3 regions of the Massilia genomosp. 1 genome follow, and region 1 is predicted to be linked to each of the others. Evidence: predicted binding sites of a transcription regulator. Region 1 holds the regulator's gene; each other region holds the start of a gene.
The links. Region 1 encodes NrdR, which represses ribonucleotide reductase genes. Its sites were predicted from a motif close to CACNANATNTNGTG; they were not measured.
Positions count from the first base shown of each region.

Region 1 (5,854 bases):
GCCATAACGGGGCGCGTCGCAGCTCTTGCCTTTGCTGGTGCCGCTGAACAGCACCCGATTGCGGCACGACACGATGTACAGCTCGCTTTTGCCGAACGGGGTCAGCGCCGCGCTCTCGGCGGCGGGCAGCATCTTGCGCGGGAAATGCAGCGCGTTCGCATAAAAATCGGCATGCGCCGCGCCATCGGGCAACCAGGCGCGTTGCAGCACGGTGATGCCGGCCTCGTCGATCACGCGGTCGCCGCCGGTCAGGCCCAGGCGCACCAGGTCGAGGGTCGAGGCCGTGGCCCAGTTCAATACGTTGCCGCTGAAAGCATCGCCGCCGCAGCCGTGGTCCGCCCGCGCCGGCCCGAGCGGCGCGAAATACCCGAGGCGTTCGTCCAGGTCGGGCTCGCGCACCGCGCGCGCGGGGGCCTTCATCGGATACTGGTAGCACAGGCGCGGATTGAAGTAACCGGGATAATCGGTCGCGCCCGCATACGCGCCGCGATAGGCCGCGCCGGCGTCGTCGAACGTAAGCGACAGATTGATCAGCAGGTTGGGCGGCATCTGGCCCGGTGCGCCGAGCACGCCGTCGGGCACTTGCAACAGCGGCGGCGCGGCGCCGGCCGCGCAGGTCCGGCAAGCGAGCAGCAAGGTCAGCAGTGCAGTGAGTAACGGCGCCCGCAAGCGTTGAAGGACGGTGCTCATGTGCCCTCCTCCGGCGCCGCCTTGAGGTAGAAGGTTTGCAGCACCACCCGGGTGGCATCGAGTGCGCCGAAGCCGATCGCCGTGATGCGATAAAAGTTGCCTGGAGGACGGGCGGCATCGGCCCCGGCCTGGGTGTGCGGCAACAGTTCGATGAGGTAGCGCGGCGCTCGCAGCGGCAGCGTGCCCTTGCCCGACGGCAGCTGCGCACCCGTGAAGCGGCCGTACGCCACGCCAGCCGGCGCCGTTGCGTCATTGCCCGACAGATCGGCATGCTGCCACGCCGCGTGCCCCGGCACGTGCAGGCACAAGCCGGCATTGACCTCGCGTTCGGCCCCGCAGCCGTCGACGAAGCCGAGCGCATTGCCACGCGAAAACAGTGCCGCGCGCCCGGATGAGGGATCGCCGCCGCCCTCGATATCGTGTTCGGCGTCGGCCAGCGCGGCCTCGGCCGCACCGAAGGCGATCTGGCGGTCGCGCTCGTGGCGCGCCGATTTTTCGCTGCTCAGCGCGCTACGGGCGGCGGACACGCCGAGGATCATCAGCGCCAGCAGCACGAACAGCGCCGTCAGCAGCACGGCGCCATGTTGGCGGTCACGGTGGCAAGGAAGGCTTGGCATGGCGTTTCACAGGGCCGCGTTGCGCATCACGATGGTGGTGACGAAGGTGCGCCGCTCGCGCCAGCGCAGCGCCGGCGGCAGGCGCGCTTCGTCGATGCGCGTGCCGGGGTCGTCGGCGCCGCCGTAGCCGGGGCCGAACAGCTCGTAGGCAAGCGGTGCGCGCGCGCCGGCGCCGCCGGGCGCGCCATGCAGCAACAGCGCCACCCTGACGCTGGCCACGCGCTTCCAGTGGGTCTTGCGGCGCAGGTCGCGCTCGCGCTCTGCCGGGGTGGCGCCGTCGAGTATCAGGGAGGCGTCCAGCGCGTTGACAGCTCCGGCGGCCAGGTAGCGGTCGGGCAAGCCGTCGCCGGGCTCGTCGGTATCGAGCCCGTACAGGACCTGGAAGGTATCGACCCCGCCCACCAGCGCCTCGCTGCGCCAGTCCTTCTGGCCACGGTATCTGCAGCGCAGTTCGGCGTCGCCGGCGGCATCTGGCGCGACATAGAAAATGCTCCAGCCCTCGTTCGCGGCGCCCACCGCGAAGCCGGCGCAGCTGTGTACGCTGCCGTCGCCATCGGGCCCGGCTCCCGCGCCATCGAAGCGCAGCGCCAGCACGTCGCTGCCGTTGACGCCGCCCGCTCGCGCGCCGGCGATGCCAGGCCCGCCGCGCGCCAGCACATGGTTGTCCAGTCCGCCGATGCGGGCGGCCGTCGCGGCCGACGATGGCGGCGCTTCTTCGCGCTCGAGATCGACCCAGGCGCCCTGGCGCGCCGCCCGTTCGATGGCCTCGAGCGCGAAGCGGCCGGCGTCGTCGGTCTGCGCCAGTGCGTTCTGCGCGGCGTAGCCGGACTGGGCGGACACCAGCAGCGCCGCCGCCGCCAGGGTCACCAGCAAGCCGAGCACCAGCGCGACCATCAGTTCGACCAGGCCCAGGCCGGCCTGGCGCAGCCATCGCGAAGCGGGACGCGCCCTCATGGCGCCCCCGTGCCCAGCATCACCGCCAGCGCCGGAGCGGAGGACGCGGCGGCGCCAGGCCCGGCGCGCGGCGCGGCGCGGGCATGCCAGCCGAGCTTGATGACCACCGGCGCCCCGGGCGCGCCGGCGCATTCCCACGCCAGCGCCTGGCCCGCATCGTCCCACACGGCGGCGTCGCGGCACACCGCGATGCGCCCGCCCGGAAAACCGGCGTGCAGCGCGGCCACCGTATCGGCGATGTCGAAGCGGGCCAGTTGCGCACTGTCGCAGCGGCCCGCGCCGTAGCACTGGGAGGGCGCGGGCGGCGGCGCGCCCTCGCCCGCCTCGTAGCGCAGTTGCAAATAGGGATTGAGGGCGTCGCCCAGGCGCATTTGCGCGGCATTGGCGCGCATGCGTTCGGCCAGGCCGCTGGCCAGGTGTACCCCGCGCGACATCAGGCTCGATTCCTGGCGGGTGCGCAGCGCCGCGACCTGGGTGCCGAGCGCGCCGAGGATGCCGACGGCCAGCAGCACCAGCGCCACCAGCACTTCGATGAGCGTGAATCCGCCGGCGACATGGTTTCGCAATATGCGCATGACTCCCCCGCAACGTTGAACGACGCGCCCGGTCATGCCGCCGCAGCCTCTCAGCCAGGGCTGCAAGGTCGGTCGTGGTGTGATCTGGATCGCTTGGGAGCTACGTTAACAGCGCTGGGGACAGGCGCGCATGGCCTGCCTCAAGAGTGTGAGCCGAACTATTTACGCGGTTTGCGCTCGTGACCTACTTCGGCAATCGCATCCTGGAACTCGGCCAGGTCTTCGAAGTTTTTATACACGGACGCGAAACGGATGTAGGCAATCTTGTCGAGGCGTTTCAGCTCCTGCATGACCAGCTCGCCCACGTGGCCGGTATCGACCTCGCGCTGCCCGCTGGTGAGCAGTTTTTCCTCGATCGACGCGACGGCCTGGTCGATGGCCTCGGCCGACACGGGCCGCTTGCGCAGCGCCAGCATCAGGCTGCCGCGCAGCTTGACCGAGGCGTACTCGGTGCGGCTGCCGTTTTTCTTGACAATGATCGGCATCGACAATTCGATCCGTTCATAGGTGGTGAAGCGCTTGTCGCACTTGACGCAGCGGCGCCGGCGCCGGATCGAATCGCCCTCCTCGGATACGCGCGTATCGAGGACCTGCGTATCTTCATGCTGGCAGAAGGGACATTTCATGGGGCCGGGGCTGCTGCTGTGAGTGTCGCTTAGATCAAGCCGCGTAGACCGGATACTTGTCGGTCAGCTTCTTGACCTCAAGCTTGACGCGCTCCACGACCGCGGCGTCGTTCGGATTGTCGAGGATGTCCGCGATCAGGTTGCCGACCGTGGTGGCGTCTTCTTCCTTGAAGCCGCGCGTGGTGAAAGCCGGGCTGCCGAGGCGGATGCCGGAGGTCACGAACGGTTTTTGCGGATCGTTCGGGATGCCGTTCTTGTTGCAGGTCATGTGGGCCGCGCCCAGCAAGGCTTCGGCTTGCTTGCCGGTCAGGTTCTTGGCGCGCAGGTCGACCAGCATGACGTGCGACTCGGTGCGGCCGGACACGATGCGCAGGCCGCGCGCGATCAGCGCCTTGGCCAGCGCGTCGGCGTTTTTCACGACCTGTTTCTGGTACTCGGTGAACGATGGCTCCAGCGCTTCCTTGAAGGCAACGGCCTTGCCGGCGATCACGTGCATCAGCGGGCCGCCCTGGATGCCGGGGAAGATGGCCGAATTGATGGCTTTTTCGTGCTCGGCCTTCATCAGGATGATGCCGCCGCGCGGGCCGCGCAGCGACTTGTGCGTGGTCGAGGTGACGAAGTCGGCGTGCGGCACCGGGTTCGGGTAGACCCCGGCGGCGATCAGGCCGGCGTAGTGCGCCATGTCGACCATGAAGTAAGCGCCCACCGCCTTGGCGACCCTGGCGAAACGCTCGAAGTCGATCTTCAGCGAAAACGCCGAGGCGCCGGCGATGATCATTTTTGGCTTGTGCTCATGCGCCAGGCGCTCCATGGCCTCGTAGTCGATGTCTTCCTGCTCGGTCAGGCCGTACGACACCACATTGAACCACTTGCCCGACATGTTCAGCGCCATGCCGTGGGTCAGGTGGCCGCCTTCGGCCAGCGACATGCCCATGATGGTGTCGCCCGGCTTGAGCATGGCGAAGAACACGCCCTGGTTGGCCTGGGAGCCGGAGTTCGGCTGCACGTTGGCCGCTTCGGCGCCGAACAGTTGTTTGACACGGTCGATCGCCAGTTGTTCCGCGATGTCGACGAATTCGCAGCCGCCGTAGTAGCGCTTGCCCGGATAGCCTTCGGCGTATTTGTTGGTCAGCTGCGAGCCCTGGGCTTGCATGACGGCCGGCGAGGTGTAGTTCTCGGACGCGATCAGTTCGATGTGATCTTGCTGGCGTGCGTTTTCCTTCTGGATCGCGCCCCACAATTCCGGGTCAACATGGGCGAGCGTGTGTTCTTTTGAAAACATGAAAAAACTCCAATCGATAAGAGTGCGAGGCACCTGATTGCAAGGATCGAATGAGGGGAGCCGTCGGAAATGGAACAGGCAGCCTCATCGTGCGCTTCCATCGGTGGCTGCCCAGGCGAACGGCTGATGAAATCTCACGTTCCCCGGTGGATGCCCACCTTTCGCCGCCAGGCAGCAATGCGCCGCGACTTTTCGCCAGTTACGTGAGACGTAATGGAGCCCAAATTGTAAGTTAAGTCCTTGAATAGGGCAAGGAATGGGATTGCCTAATTGGCAGGTAGCGGCCAATCGGGTCACTTGGGCTACAATCCGGCACAGCTTTGCACTTCTCCAGGACACCACTATGATCGTTTTCATCACCGGCGCCTCGGCCGGCTTCGGCGCCGAAATGGCGCGTACCTTCGTCAACAACGGCCATCAGCTCGTCATCAGCGGGCGCCGCAAGGACCGCCTGGACGCCCTCGCGGCCGAGCTGGGCGACCTGGCTTTGCCGATCGTCATGGATGTCACCTGCAAGGAATCGATCAACGAAGCCTTGTCGATGCTGCCGCAATCGTGGCGCCAGGTCGATGTGCTGATCAACAATGCCGGCCTGGCGCTGGGCACCGAGCCGGCCCACGAAGCCCCGCTGGCCGATTGGGAAACCATGATCGCCACCAACTGCACCGGCCTGGTGACGATGACGCGCGCGCTGCTGCCGGCCATGGTCGAGCGCGGAAGCGGGCTGATCATTAATCTGGGATCGGTGGCCGGCAGCTATCCTTACCCGGGCGGCAATGTGTATGGTGCGACCAAGGCCTTCGTGGACCAGTTCACCCTGAACCTGCGCGCCGACCTGGCCGGCACCGGCGTGCGCGCGACCAACCTGGCGCCGGGCTTGTGCGGCGGAACCGAGTTTTCCAAGGTGCGCTTCAAGGGCGACGATGAAAAAGCGGCCAAGGTGTACGAAGGCACGCAGCCGCTCACCGCCAAGGATATCGCCGCCACCGCGTTCTGGATCGCCACCTTGCCGCCGCATATCAATATCAATTCGATCGAGATGATGCCGACTTGCCAAGGGTTCAGCCCGTTTGCGATCAAGCGGACGTAACTTTCGTCATTCCCGGCACT
Region 1 covers NZ_WHJF01000051.1:35,548-41,401, reverse strand. Annotated here, with positions in the region: gene F1735_RS19020 (pilus assembly protein) at 1-690, opposite strand, end outside; gene F1735_RS19015 (pilus assembly PilX family protein) at 687-1,307, opposite strand; gene F1735_RS19010 (PilW family protein) at 1,314-2,261, opposite strand; gene pilV (type IV pilus modification protein PilV) at 2,258-2,836, opposite strand; gene nrdR (transcriptional regulator NrdR) at 2,995-3,462, opposite strand; gene glyA (serine hydroxymethyltransferase) at 3,497-4,744, opposite strand; ZMP/ZTP riboswitch at 4,847-4,957, opposite strand; gene F1735_RS18990 (SDR family oxidoreductase) at 5,088-5,834, shown strand.

Region 2 (5,854 bases), on a different contig from region 1:
GAGCCGGGCCAGGCGCGCCTGCTCAAGATCGTCGGCGACAATGTGGCGCGCGTGAACCGCATGGTGGAAGACATACTCCAACTGTCGCGCAAGGTCCAGCCGAATGGCGAGCCGTTGTTGCTCGGCCCGTTTTTGAATGAGTTGAAGACCGAATTTGATGAAACCCAAGGGGTCGCCAATGATATAGTGTGGCTAGGCAATACCGGCGCCGTGCCGGTGCGTTTCGACGCGCTGCACCTGCGCGAAGTGGTGATCAACCTGCTGACCAATGCGCTGCGCTACGCCAGTGGCGGGGTGGGCAGTATCCGGGTGTACGTCGTCACCGATACGGCCGGCGGCATGGAGCTGCACGTGCAGGACGACGGTCCCGGCATCACGCCGGACGTGCGGGCGCACCTGTTCGAGCCGTTTTATACGACCTCGAGCAAGGGGACCGGGCTGGGGCTGTATTTGGCGCGCGAGCTGTGCCTGAACAACGCGGCGATGCTCGATTACGAATACCGCTTCGATGCCAGCGGCGCCGGCGTGCGGGCGGCCAGCGGCCGCTTTGTGATTTCGTTCGCGCAGCCGCTGGGCGCGCGCGGCGCTACTGCTAACAGAAAGGCAACAACATGACATCACCCCGCGTACTGGTCGTCGATGACGAGGCCGATTTACGCGAACTGCTGGAAATCACGCTGGTCAGGATGGGGCTCGATGTGGACAGCGCCGAAACGCTGCGCGAGGCGCGCGCCTTCCTGGCGCAGAACGATTACGCCCTGATCCTGACCGACATGCGCCTGCCCGACGGCCTGGGCCTGGAACTGGTGCAGGAAGTGGGCGCCTCCAACAAGTCGACCCCGATCGCGGTCGTCACCGCTTACGGCAGCGCCGAAAACGCGGTGGTGGCGCTCAAGGCGGGCGCCTTCGATTACGTGTCCAAGCCGGTGGTGCTGGACGACTTGCGGGTGATGGTGCAGTCGGCCTTGCGTCTGTCGGCGCCGTCCGGCCAGGCCGGCAGCCCGGCGGCGGCCGGCACCGCCTCGCGCCTGATCGGCGAATCGGCCGTGATGCAGTCGCTGCGTAACCAGATCGAGCGGCTGGCGCGTTCGATGGCGCCGATCGCCATTACCGGCGAGTCGGGCAGCGGCAAGGAACTGGTGGCGCGCGAAATCCACGCGCGCAGCTCGCGCGCGGGTAAACCTTTTATCGCCGTCAACTGCGGCGCGATTCCCGAAGCGCTGATGGAAGCGGAGTTTTTCGGCTACCGCAAGGGCGCGTTTACCGGCGCGGCCGACGAGCGCGACGGGTTTTTCCATGCGGCCAACGGCGGCACCCTGATGCTCGACGAAGTGGCCGACCTGCCGCTGGCGATGCAGGTCAAGCTGCTGCGCGCGATCCAGGAGCGGCGCGTGCGCAAGATCGGGGCCACCAGCGAGGAGCCGGTCGACGTGCGCATCATCAGCGCCACGCACCAGAACCTGGCCCAGTGCGTCGAGACCGGCAAATTCCGGCAAGATCTGTTTTACCGCTTGAATGTGATCGAACTGAGCGTGCCGCCGCTGCGCGAGCGGCTCGACGACCTGGGCGTGCTGGTCGGCGCCATGCTGGCGCGCCTGGCGGGCGCGGGGCAGCCGGCCGCGCTCGGGCCGCAGGTGCTCGACACCTTGCGCACGTATTCGTTTCCGGGCAATGTGCGCGAACTGGAAAATGTGCTGGAACGGGCGCTGGCGTTTGCCAATGACGGCGTGATCGAGGTGGGCGACTTGTCGCTCAAGGGCGCGCGGGTGGCCGAGGCGCCGCCGCTGGCCGAGGCGCCGCCGGCTCCGGTGGCGGCGCCCGCCGCGGCGGCGCCGGTCAGCCCTGGCGTCCCGGCCGAGCTGCCCAGCAGCCTGCCCGATTACCTGGAACAGGTCGAGCGCGAGATTATCTTGCGCGCGCTGACCCAGACCCAGTTCAACCGCACCCAGGCGGCCATGCTGCTCGGGATCAGTTTCCGGCAGCTGCGCTACCAGATGCAGAAGCTCGATATCCAGGAGCCGGAGGGGTAGGGCGGCTCGCCACGGTTGCGTGTACTTTCTTCGATACACTTTAAGCCGTCTCCCCCGGCCTCGGCGCCCCCTTGGCGGGGGGCAAGTTGGTCTTCACCGTGGAACCGAACAAACTTGGGTTCCCGCCTTCGCGGGAACGACAATCAACGCCCGCTCCCCCCACGGTTTATAATGCTGCCCTGCGCCGCGAAAACGGCAAGCGTGCGGCCGTGCGTCTGCCGCAAAAAATGGCAGCCGTTAGTACCTGCTAACCGGGCAGTCCTTCCTGCGGCCTGACTCAAAAAAGTCAAGCGAAGCACAGGAAAATATTGCTACTTAATTCTATTGCCACTCCCGGAGTGAGGTACTACAATTAGTCCCAGAATCGAGCAATCGACTAGATATAGTGGTTTTTAGCGCTCCGCCACTGATTGGTCGGCCCCTTAATACAGTACGGCACGCAGCACGGCAAGTCTAGTTCTTAACGCACTCAACCCACCATCGCGCGTCACGGCGCCGGCCTCGGATTCCAGGCCGGCGGGGTAGTTTTTTGTTTTTACATTTGTTGGGGACGGTTGATCGACGCCGTCCACTTGATAACAACCGGCGGCAGACCAAAGCCCGCCGCTCCAGGAGGTCCCACATGCAAACATCCCAAGATTCTTCGATTAACCAATTGCACGTCACACCTGGAGCTGCCGCTCCGGCCGCGGCCACCAGCGCCGCCGCTGTCGCCTCCCGCGGCGACTATCGCATCATCCGCCGCAACGGCGCCGTCGTCGCATTTGAACCATCGAAGATCTCGATCGCCGTCACCAAGGCCTTTTTGGCCGTGAACGGCGGCCAGAGCGCCGGTTCGGCGCGCGTGCGCGAACTGGTCGAGCAACTGACCGAGAACGTCGTCTCCGCCCTGATCCGGCGCCAGCCATCGGGCGGCACCTTCCATATCGAAGACGTGCAAGACCAGGTCGAACTGTCGCTGATGCGTTCGGGCGAGCACGACGTGGCGCGTGCCTACGTGCTGTACCGCGCCAAGCACATGGAAGAGCGCCGCCTGCAGAAGGAGGCGCAAGGCGGTTCGGCCGACGTGGCCGCCCCGCAAATCCACGTGCTTGAAAACGGCCAGCGCCGCCTGCTCGACATGAACCAGGTGCGCGACCTGATCGCCGCCGCCTGCGTCGGCCTGGAAAAACACGTCGACGCCGACGCCATCCTGGCCGAAACGGTCAAGAACCTGTACGACGGCGTGCCGGTCGAAGAGCTGCACAAGTCCGCCATCCTGGCTGCGCGCGCGCTGATGGAAAAGGACCCGGCTTACTCGCAGGTGACCGCCCGCATCCTGCTGCACACCATCCGCAAGGAAGTGTTCTGCGAAGAAGTGCCGCAAGCCCAGGCGGCGGCGCACTATATCGAGTACTTCCCGAAATACATCGCCAAGGGCATCGACAACGAGCTGCTGGACCCGGTCCTGGCCACTTTCGACCTGGCCAAGCTGGCCCGTGCGCTGGTCGCCGACCGTGACTTGCAGTTCGGTTACATCGGCCTGCAAACCCTGTACGACCGCTACTTCCTGCACGTGCGCGACGTGCGCATCGAAATGCCGCAGGCGTTCTACATGCGGGTCGCCATGGGCCTGTCGCTGCGCGAAGAAAACCGCGAAGCGCGCGCCGTCGAGTTCTACAACCTGCTGTCCTCGTTCGACTTCATGAGCTCGACCCCGACCCTGTTCAACTCCGGCACCCTGCGCTCGCAACTGTCGTCGTGCTACCTGACCACCGTCTCGGACGACCTGGAAGGCATCTACGACGCGATCAAGGAAAACGCGCTGCTGGCCAAGTTCGCCGGCGGCCTGGGTAACGACTGGACCCCGGTGCGCGCCCTGGGCGCCCACATCAAGGGCACCAACGGCAAGTCGCAAGGCGTGGTGCCGTTCCTGAAAGTGGTCAACGACACCGCCGTGGCGGTCAACCAGGGCGGCAAGCGCAAGGGCGCGGTGTGCGCCTACCTGGAAACCTGGCACATGGACGTGGAAGAATTCCTCGACCTGCGCAAGAACACCGGCGACGACCGCCGCCGCACCCACGACATGAACACGGCCAACTGGATTCCCGACCTGTTCATGAAGCGCGTGATGGAAAAGGGCGACTGGACCCTGTTCTCGCCATCCGAGACGCCCGACCTGCACGACAAGGTCGGCAAGGCCTTCGAACTGGCGTACACCGGCTACGAAGCGAAAGCGGCCGCCGGCGAGATCCGCGTATTCAAGAAGATCGCCGCGCTCGACCTGTGGCGCAAGATGCTCTCGATGCTGTTCGAAACCGGCCACCCATGGATCACGTTCAAGGACCCATGCAACATCCGTTCGCCACAGCAACATGTGGGCGTGGTCCACAGCTCGAACCTGTGCACCGAGATCACCCTGAACACCAACGAGTCCGAAATCGCGGTCTGCAACCTGGGTTCCGTGAACTTGCCGGCGCACATGAAAGAAGGCAAGCTCGATCCGGTCAAGCTGCAGAAAACGGTGCGCACCGCGATGCGCATGCTCGATAACGTCATCGATATCAATTACTACGCCGTCGAAAAAGCCCGTAATTCGAACATGCGCCACCGTCCGGTGGGCATGGGGATCATGGGCTTCCAGGATTGCCTGCACATGATGCGGGTGCCGTATTCGTCGAACGCGGCCGTGGAATTTGCCGATTCCTCGATGGAAGCGGTGTGCTACTACGCCTACCTGGCCTCGACCGAGCTGGCCGAAGAGCGCGGCCGCTACGAGTCGTACAGCGGCTCGCTGTGGGACCGTGGCATCCTGCCGCAGGATTCGGTCAAGCTGTTGCTTGATGAGCGCGGCGGCTACCTGGAAGTGGACATGTCCTCGGCCATGGACTGGACCTTGGTGCGCGAGCGCATCAAGCAGTTCGGCATGCGCAACTCGAATTGCGTGGCGATCGCCCCGACCGCGACCATTTCGAACATCATCGGCGTGTCGGCCTGTATCGAACCGACCTTCCAGAACCTGTACGTGAAGTCGAACCTGTCCGGCGAATTTACCGAGATTAACTCGTACCTGGTGCGCGACCTCAAGGCGCGCGACCTGTGGGATGAAGTCATGATCGCCGACCTGAAGTACTTCGATGGCTCGCTGGCCAAGATCGACCGCATCCCGCAAGACTTGCGCGACATCTACGCCACCGCGTTCGAAGTCTCGCCGAGCTGGCTGGTGGAAGCGGCCTCGCGTCGCCAGAAGTGGATCGACCAGGCCCAGTCGCTGAACATCTACATGGCTGGTGCGTCCGGCAAGAAGCTCGATGAAACCTACAAGCTGGCCTGGCTGCGCGGCCTGAAAACCACGTACTACCTGCGCACCATCGCGGCGACCCACATGGAAAAGTCGACTTCCAAGACCGGCGCGCTGAACGCGGTGGCGGTGGACGGCGGCATGTCGGCCCACGCCATGGGTGCGGCGGCCGATACGGCGGCGGCGGCGGCTGCCGCGGCGACGGCGGCATCGGTGGCCGCCGCGGCGGCCGAGGAAGAGGGCGCGGCGTGCTACCTGCGTCCGGGCGACGATGGCTTCGAGGAATGCGAAGCCTGCCAGTAAGCCTTGAAAATCCGCTGATATACCAAGAGGAGCGCTGCGGCGCTCCGGCAAGACCGAATTGAACACAGACGAAAAGAGGAATCACCATGTTGTCCTGGGACGATGAAACAGCCAGCGCGCCAGCCGCGCGCCCCGTGGCGCCAAGCGCCGTAGCGGGTACCGAACCCGTAGCAGACGCCGCATTGGTCGCCAAGCGCGTCCACGCCGACGACAAGCGCATCATCAACGGCAAGACCGATGT
Region 2 covers NZ_WHJF01000041.1:23,147-29,000, reverse strand. Annotated here, with positions in the region: gene F1735_RS16655 (sensor histidine kinase) at 1-615, shown strand, start outside; gene F1735_RS16650 (sigma-54-dependent transcriptional regulator) at 612-2,030, shown strand; gene F1735_RS16645 (ribonucleoside-diphosphate reductase subunit alpha) at 2,653-5,613, shown strand; gene F1735_RS16640 (ribonucleotide-diphosphate reductase subunit beta) at 5,700-5,854, shown strand, end outside.
Region 2: a site for NrdR is predicted at 2,405-2,418, ahead of F1735_RS16645 (ribonucleoside-diphosphate reductase subunit alpha). Genes of this name have one in related genera too.

Region 3 (5,854 bases), on a different contig from region 1:
CAATCTTTCCATACCGCTCAAATACAGCCTGTCGTTGAACCAGGCGGAATCGACGTGATTATAGCCGGCCGCAATGTCGGCTTCGGCTACGCAAGCCCAAGTCGTTCCCCTACCGGCCCACACCTATCCATTCATGTCGGTGATATAGACCATTCCATCGCCGCCGCAGCACACCGTTCTTAAATCGGCAGCAATCGGAAACACGTGGTCGTGCCATCGAACCGTCAGAATGCCCGGAAATACAACCTACATCAAGGAATTTCCCGAACGCAAACCTTAGCATGCTGTTGACGGCTGCCTTTCGCAACGTCCAACAGAAAAAGAAAAGGTCTTATCATGCGCTCGCTTCCTCTCCGTCTCGCCGGCACCTGCCTCGCCACCGCTTCCGCCCTCTTCTCGCTGCACGCCCAGGCCGCCGAAGCGGCGCTGCCGGTCATCCATCAGGAACTGCTCGCGCCGCCCGCGCTGCCGCCGCAAATCACGCGCAAGACGCCGGCGCGCGTGGTCGTCAACCTGACCGTCGAGGAAATCGAGCGCGAAATCGCACCCGGCACGCGCTACACCTTCTGGACCTTCGGCGGCACCGTCCCCGGCAAAATGATCCGCGTGCGCGAAGGCGACACGGTCGAACTCAAGCTGCAAAACCTCTCCGGCAACAAGCTGCCCCACAATATCGACCTGCACGCCGTCACCGGTCCCGGTGGCGGCGCTGCGCAAACCCTGATCGCCCCGGGCAATCAAGCCAGCTTCACCTTCAAGGCGCTGGCCCCCGGCCTGTACGTCTACCACTGCGCCACCGCCCCGGTCGGCATGCACGTCGCCAACGGCATGTACGGCATGATCCTGGTCGAACCCAAGGAAGGCATGGCCAAGGTCGACAAGGAATACTACGTCATGCAGGGTGACTTCTACACCACCGGCGCCTACCGCGCTCCCGGCCTGCAAGGCTTCGACCTGCAAAAGGCCATCGACGAGCGCCCCACCTACGTGTTGTTCAACGGCGCCGACGGCGCACTCACCGGCCAGGGCGCGCTCGCCGCCAAGGCGGGCGACAAGGTGCGCATGTTCTTCGGCGTGGGCGGACCGAACACGGTATCGAGCTTCCACATCATCGGCGCCATTTTCGACAAGGTCTTCGCCGACGGCGGCTCGCGCTTCCAGGAAAACGTCCAGACCACGCTGGTGCCGGCCGGAGGCTCGACCATCGTCGAATTCGTCCCCAAAGTACCCGGCAACCTGACCCTGGTGGACCACTCGCTCACGCGCGCCTTCAACAAGGGCGCGGTCGGTTTGATGGCGATCAGCGGTCCCGAGCGGCTCGATATTTACGGCAAGGGCATCAAGACAGCGCTGAACGGCGCCAAGCCGCCCGCCGTTGCGGCCAAGGCGCCACCGGTGCCCGCAGCCACCAGCGCGCAGCGCGTGCGCGGCAAGGCGGTGTATGACAACACCTGCGCGGCCTGCCATCTGGCGGACGGCAAAGGCGTTCCGGGGGTATTCCCGCCGCTGGCCAACTCGGACTTCTTCCAGGAGCGGCCTTACGAAATGGCGCATATCGTGCTGCACGGCCGCAGTGGGGAGCTGGTCGTCAACGGCGAGCATTACAACTCGGTCATGCCGCCGCAGGACCTCGATGACGACGATGTCGCCGCCGTCATCAACTACGTCAGCACCGACATGAACGGCGGCAAAGCCGTCATCACGCCGGCCCAGGTCAAGCAGATGCGCCAGGTCAAAGCCAATTGAACGCGCGATGAAACGTCACCTGACCACCTTCGCCTGCGCGGCGATGTTGTGCGGCGCCGCCGCAGCCGGCCAGTACGCGGCGCTGCCCGGCGGCGAGCTGCGTTCCGTCATGCCGGCCGACGGCAAGGAGGCGCCGGCCATCGTGGCGCCGTTTTCGATGCGCACGGCGCTGGTCAGCAACGCCGAATTCCGCGACTTCGTGCTCGCGCATCCCGAGTGGCAGCGCGGCCAGGCGCCGGCCGTGCTGGCCGCGCCCACGTATCTGGCCGCGTGGCGCGGCCCTGCGGATCACGGCGCGCTGGCGCCGGATGCGCCGGTCACCAACGTCAGCTGGCACGCGGCGAACGCCTTTTGCGCCAGCGAGGGCGCGCGCCTGCCGCGCTGGCACGAATGGGAATACGCCGCAGCGGCCGACGCCACCCGCGCCGACGCCCGCGACGACCCGCAATGGCTGGAGCACATCCTCAACTGGTACGCCCATCCGGCCAGCACGCCGCCCGGACGGGTACGCGCCAATCCGCCGGACTATCACGGCCTGTACGACATGCACGGCCTGGTGTGGGAATGGGTCGAAGATTACAGCGCGCTGTTCGTCAGCGCCGACAGCCGCACCCAGGACCCGCGCAAGCAGCTCGATTACTGTGGCGGCGCGGCGCTGTCGCTGGGCGACCGCCGCAACTACGCGGTGCTGATGCGCATTGCGCTGCTGGCGGCGATGGAAGGCGCGCAGGATGGCGGCTACCTGGGCTTTCGCTGCGCACGCGGCGCGGCCACCGATGCACCCACACCGAAAGACTCTCCATGAACACCTTCAATCCGATGCGCCGCGCGCTGCTGCGCGCGAGCGTCCTTGCCGCCAGCTTCATCGCGGCCCCGCTGGCGCACGCCGATGCGCTGCCGCCCGACTCGCTGTACCGCCTGTCGGTCCCGCTCAAGGATAGCCTGGGGCGCCAGTTCGACTGGCGCGCGCTGGCCGGCCGGCCGCTGCTGGTGACCATGTTTTACGGCGACTGCAACGCGGCCTGCCCGGTCATCATCGAAAACCTGCGCCGCACGGTCGAACTGCTCAAACCCGCGCCCGGACGGCTGGCGGTGCTGATGGTCAGCCTCGACCCGCTGTACGACACGCCCGACTCGTTGGCCGGACTGGCAAAATCGCACAAGCTCGATCCCGCCATCTTCCGCCTGGCGGTGGCCGCCAACGAAACCCATACGCGCGCCTTGGCCGGCGCGTTGCAGGTCAAGTACCGCGCCGTCTCCAACGGCGAAATCAATCACACCACACGCGTCTGCCTGCTCGACGCCAGCGGCAAATTGCTGGCCGCAAGCACGCAACTGAGTCCGCTGCCCGATCCGGCCTTTGTCGCGCAAATCCGGCTGGCGCTCAAATAGGCGCCACGGCCGTCAAAAACCAACCTGGATCAAGGATTTTACAAGCGCTCAAAAACTCCGTTGACCACACTACATATAGTATTTAACCTCTCTCCATGCACTACATCTTGTGCCTCATGGAGAGCAAATGATTATTCCACCGCTTCACTTCCCCACCCACATCCGCAAGCGCGACGGCGCCGTCAAGCCGTTCGACGCCACCCGCATCGCCTCGGCCCTGGAGCGCGCCGCGCTGGCCAGCGGCGAGTTCGACGCCGACGCCGCCCATCTGCTGACCTGGAACGCGGTCCTGCCCGCGCTGTCCGCACTGGGCATCGACACCCCCGGCGTCGAGCAAGTCCAGGATGCGGTGGAGACGGCCCTGTTCGACGCCGGCCACCGCGCCACCCTGCGCGCCTTCGTGGTCTATCGCGAGCAGCACCACGGCCTGCGGCGCGACCGCAAAAGCCTGATCGACGTCGAAGCGTCGATGAACGAATACCTGGAACAGCGCGACTGGCGGGTCAACGCCAACGCCAACCAGGGCTACTCGCTGGGCGGGCTGATTCTCAATGTGTCGGGCAAGGTGATCGCCAACTACTGGCTCGATCACGTGTATCCGCCCGCCGTGGGCGCCGCCCACCGCAACGCCGACCTGCATATCCACGACCTCGACATGCTGGCCGGTTACTGCGCCGGCTGGTCGCTGCGCACGCTGCTGCACGAAGGCTTGAACGGCGTGCCTGGCAAGATCGAATCGGCGCCGCCGAAACACATGTCGAGCGCCATCGGCCAGATCGTCAACTTCCTCGGAACTTTGCAAAACGAATGGGCCGGCGCCCAGGCGTTCAGCTCTTTCGACACCTACATGGCGCCCTACGTGCGGGTCGACGGGCTCAGTTACGAGAGCGTCAAGCAGTACATCCAGGAGCTGATCTACAACCTGAACGTGCCGTCGCGCTGGGGCACGCAGACGCCCTTCACCAACCTGACCTTCGACTGGGTGTGCCCGGAAGACCTGCGCGAGCAGGTGCCGCACATCGCCGGCGCCGACATGCCGTTCACCTACGGCGACCTGCAGGTCGAGATGGACATGATCAACCGCGCCTACATCGAGATCATGATGACCGGCGACGCCAAGGGCCGCGTGTTCACCTTCCCGATCCCGACCTACAACATCACCGAGGACTTTGCGTGGAACAGCCCGAACGCGGAACTGCTGTTCGAGATGACGGCGCGCTACGGCCTGCCCTACTTCCAGAACTTCCTCAATTCGGAACTGAAGCCGAACATGATCCGCTCGATGTGCTGCCGCCTGCAACTGGACCTGCGCGAACTGCTCAAGCGCGGTAACGGCTTGTTCGGATCGGCCGAGCAAACCGGCTCGCTCGGGGTGGTGACGATCAACTGCGCGCGCCTGGGCTACCTGCATGCGGACGACGAAGAAGGCTTGCTCGACGCGCTCGACCGCCTGCTGGACCTGGGCCGCGACAGCCTGGAGATCAAGCGCAAGGTCATCCAGCGCCACATGGACAATGGCTTGTTCCCGTACACCAAGCGCTACCTGGGCACCTTGCGCAATCACTTCTCGACCCTGGGCGTGAACGGCGTCAATGAGATGATCCGCAATTTCACCTGGGGCGAGCACGATATCTCCACCGACTGGGGCCACGCCTTCGCCCTGCGCCTGCTGGACCATGTGCGCGCGCGCATGCTGGAGTTCCAGGACCAGACCGGCCATATGTACAACCTCGAAGCCACACCCGCCGAAGGCACCACCTACCGCTTCGCACGCGAGGACCGCAAGCGCCATCCGGACATCCTGCAGGCCGGCACCGACGCCATGCCCTACTACACCAACTCCTCGCAACTGCCGGTCGGCTTTACCGACGACCCGTTCGAGGCGCTGGAGCGGCAGGACCCACTGCAGCGCAAGTACACCGGCGGCACCGTGCTGCACCTGTACATGAGCGAGCCGCTATCCTCCGCCGACGCCTGCCGCCAGCTGGTCAAGCGCGCCCTCAGCCGCTTCGGCCTGCCGTACATCACCGTCACGCCAACGTTTTCGATCTGCCCCAAGCACGGTTACCTGGGGGGCAGCCACCCGTTTTGTCCCAAATGCGATCTGGACCTGATCGCGCGCAAGCAACGCGAACTTGCATGAACACGTTGCGTAACCACTAAAGGAGCTATCCATGTCAGACCTGAGCCAAGCCGTATTTTTCGCACCCCAAACCATCACCTTGACCGATGCCGAGCGCCAGCCCTGCGAAGTCTGGACCCGCGTGATGGGTTATCACCGTCCCGTATCGTCCTTCAATACCGGCAAGAAGGGCGAGTTCCACGAGCGTACCTGGTTCACCGAACGCGCCGTTGCGGCGCGCAGCTAGCGTGGGCGCCGGCGCGCTGCGGGTGGGCGGTGTCACCGCCTTTACCGCAACCGATTTCCCCGGCAAGCTGGCGGCCGCGGTGTTCATCCAGGGATGCCCGTGGCGCTGCGGCTACTGCCACAATCCGCACTTGCAGCCGCGCCAGCGCGGAGCGCTGGTCTGGGCCGACGTCATGGCCCTGCTGGTGCGCCGCGCCGGCTTGCTCGATGGCGTGGTCTTCAGCGGCGGCGAGCCGACCATGGACCCGGCCCTGCCGTTCGCGATGGCGGCCGTGCGCCAGATGGGGCTTGCGGTCGGGCTGCACACCGCGTGCATTTATCCGCGCCAGTTGAAGGCGGTGCTGCCGC
Region 3 covers NZ_WHJF01000098.1:19,025-24,878, reverse strand. Annotated here, with positions in the region: gene nirK (copper-containing nitrite reductase) at 337-1,746, shown strand; gene F1735_RS26585 (formylglycine-generating enzyme family protein) at 1,754-2,551, shown strand; gene F1735_RS26580 (SCO family protein) at 2,548-3,138, shown strand; gene F1735_RS26575 (ribonucleoside triphosphate reductase) at 3,266-5,281, shown strand; gene nrdD (anaerobic ribonucleoside-triphosphate reductase) at 5,313-5,507, shown strand; gene F1735_RS26565 (anaerobic ribonucleoside-triphosphate reductase activating protein) at 5,491-5,854, shown strand, end outside.
Region 3: a site for NrdR is predicted at 3,206-3,219, ahead of F1735_RS26575 (ribonucleoside triphosphate reductase). Genes of this name have one in related genera too.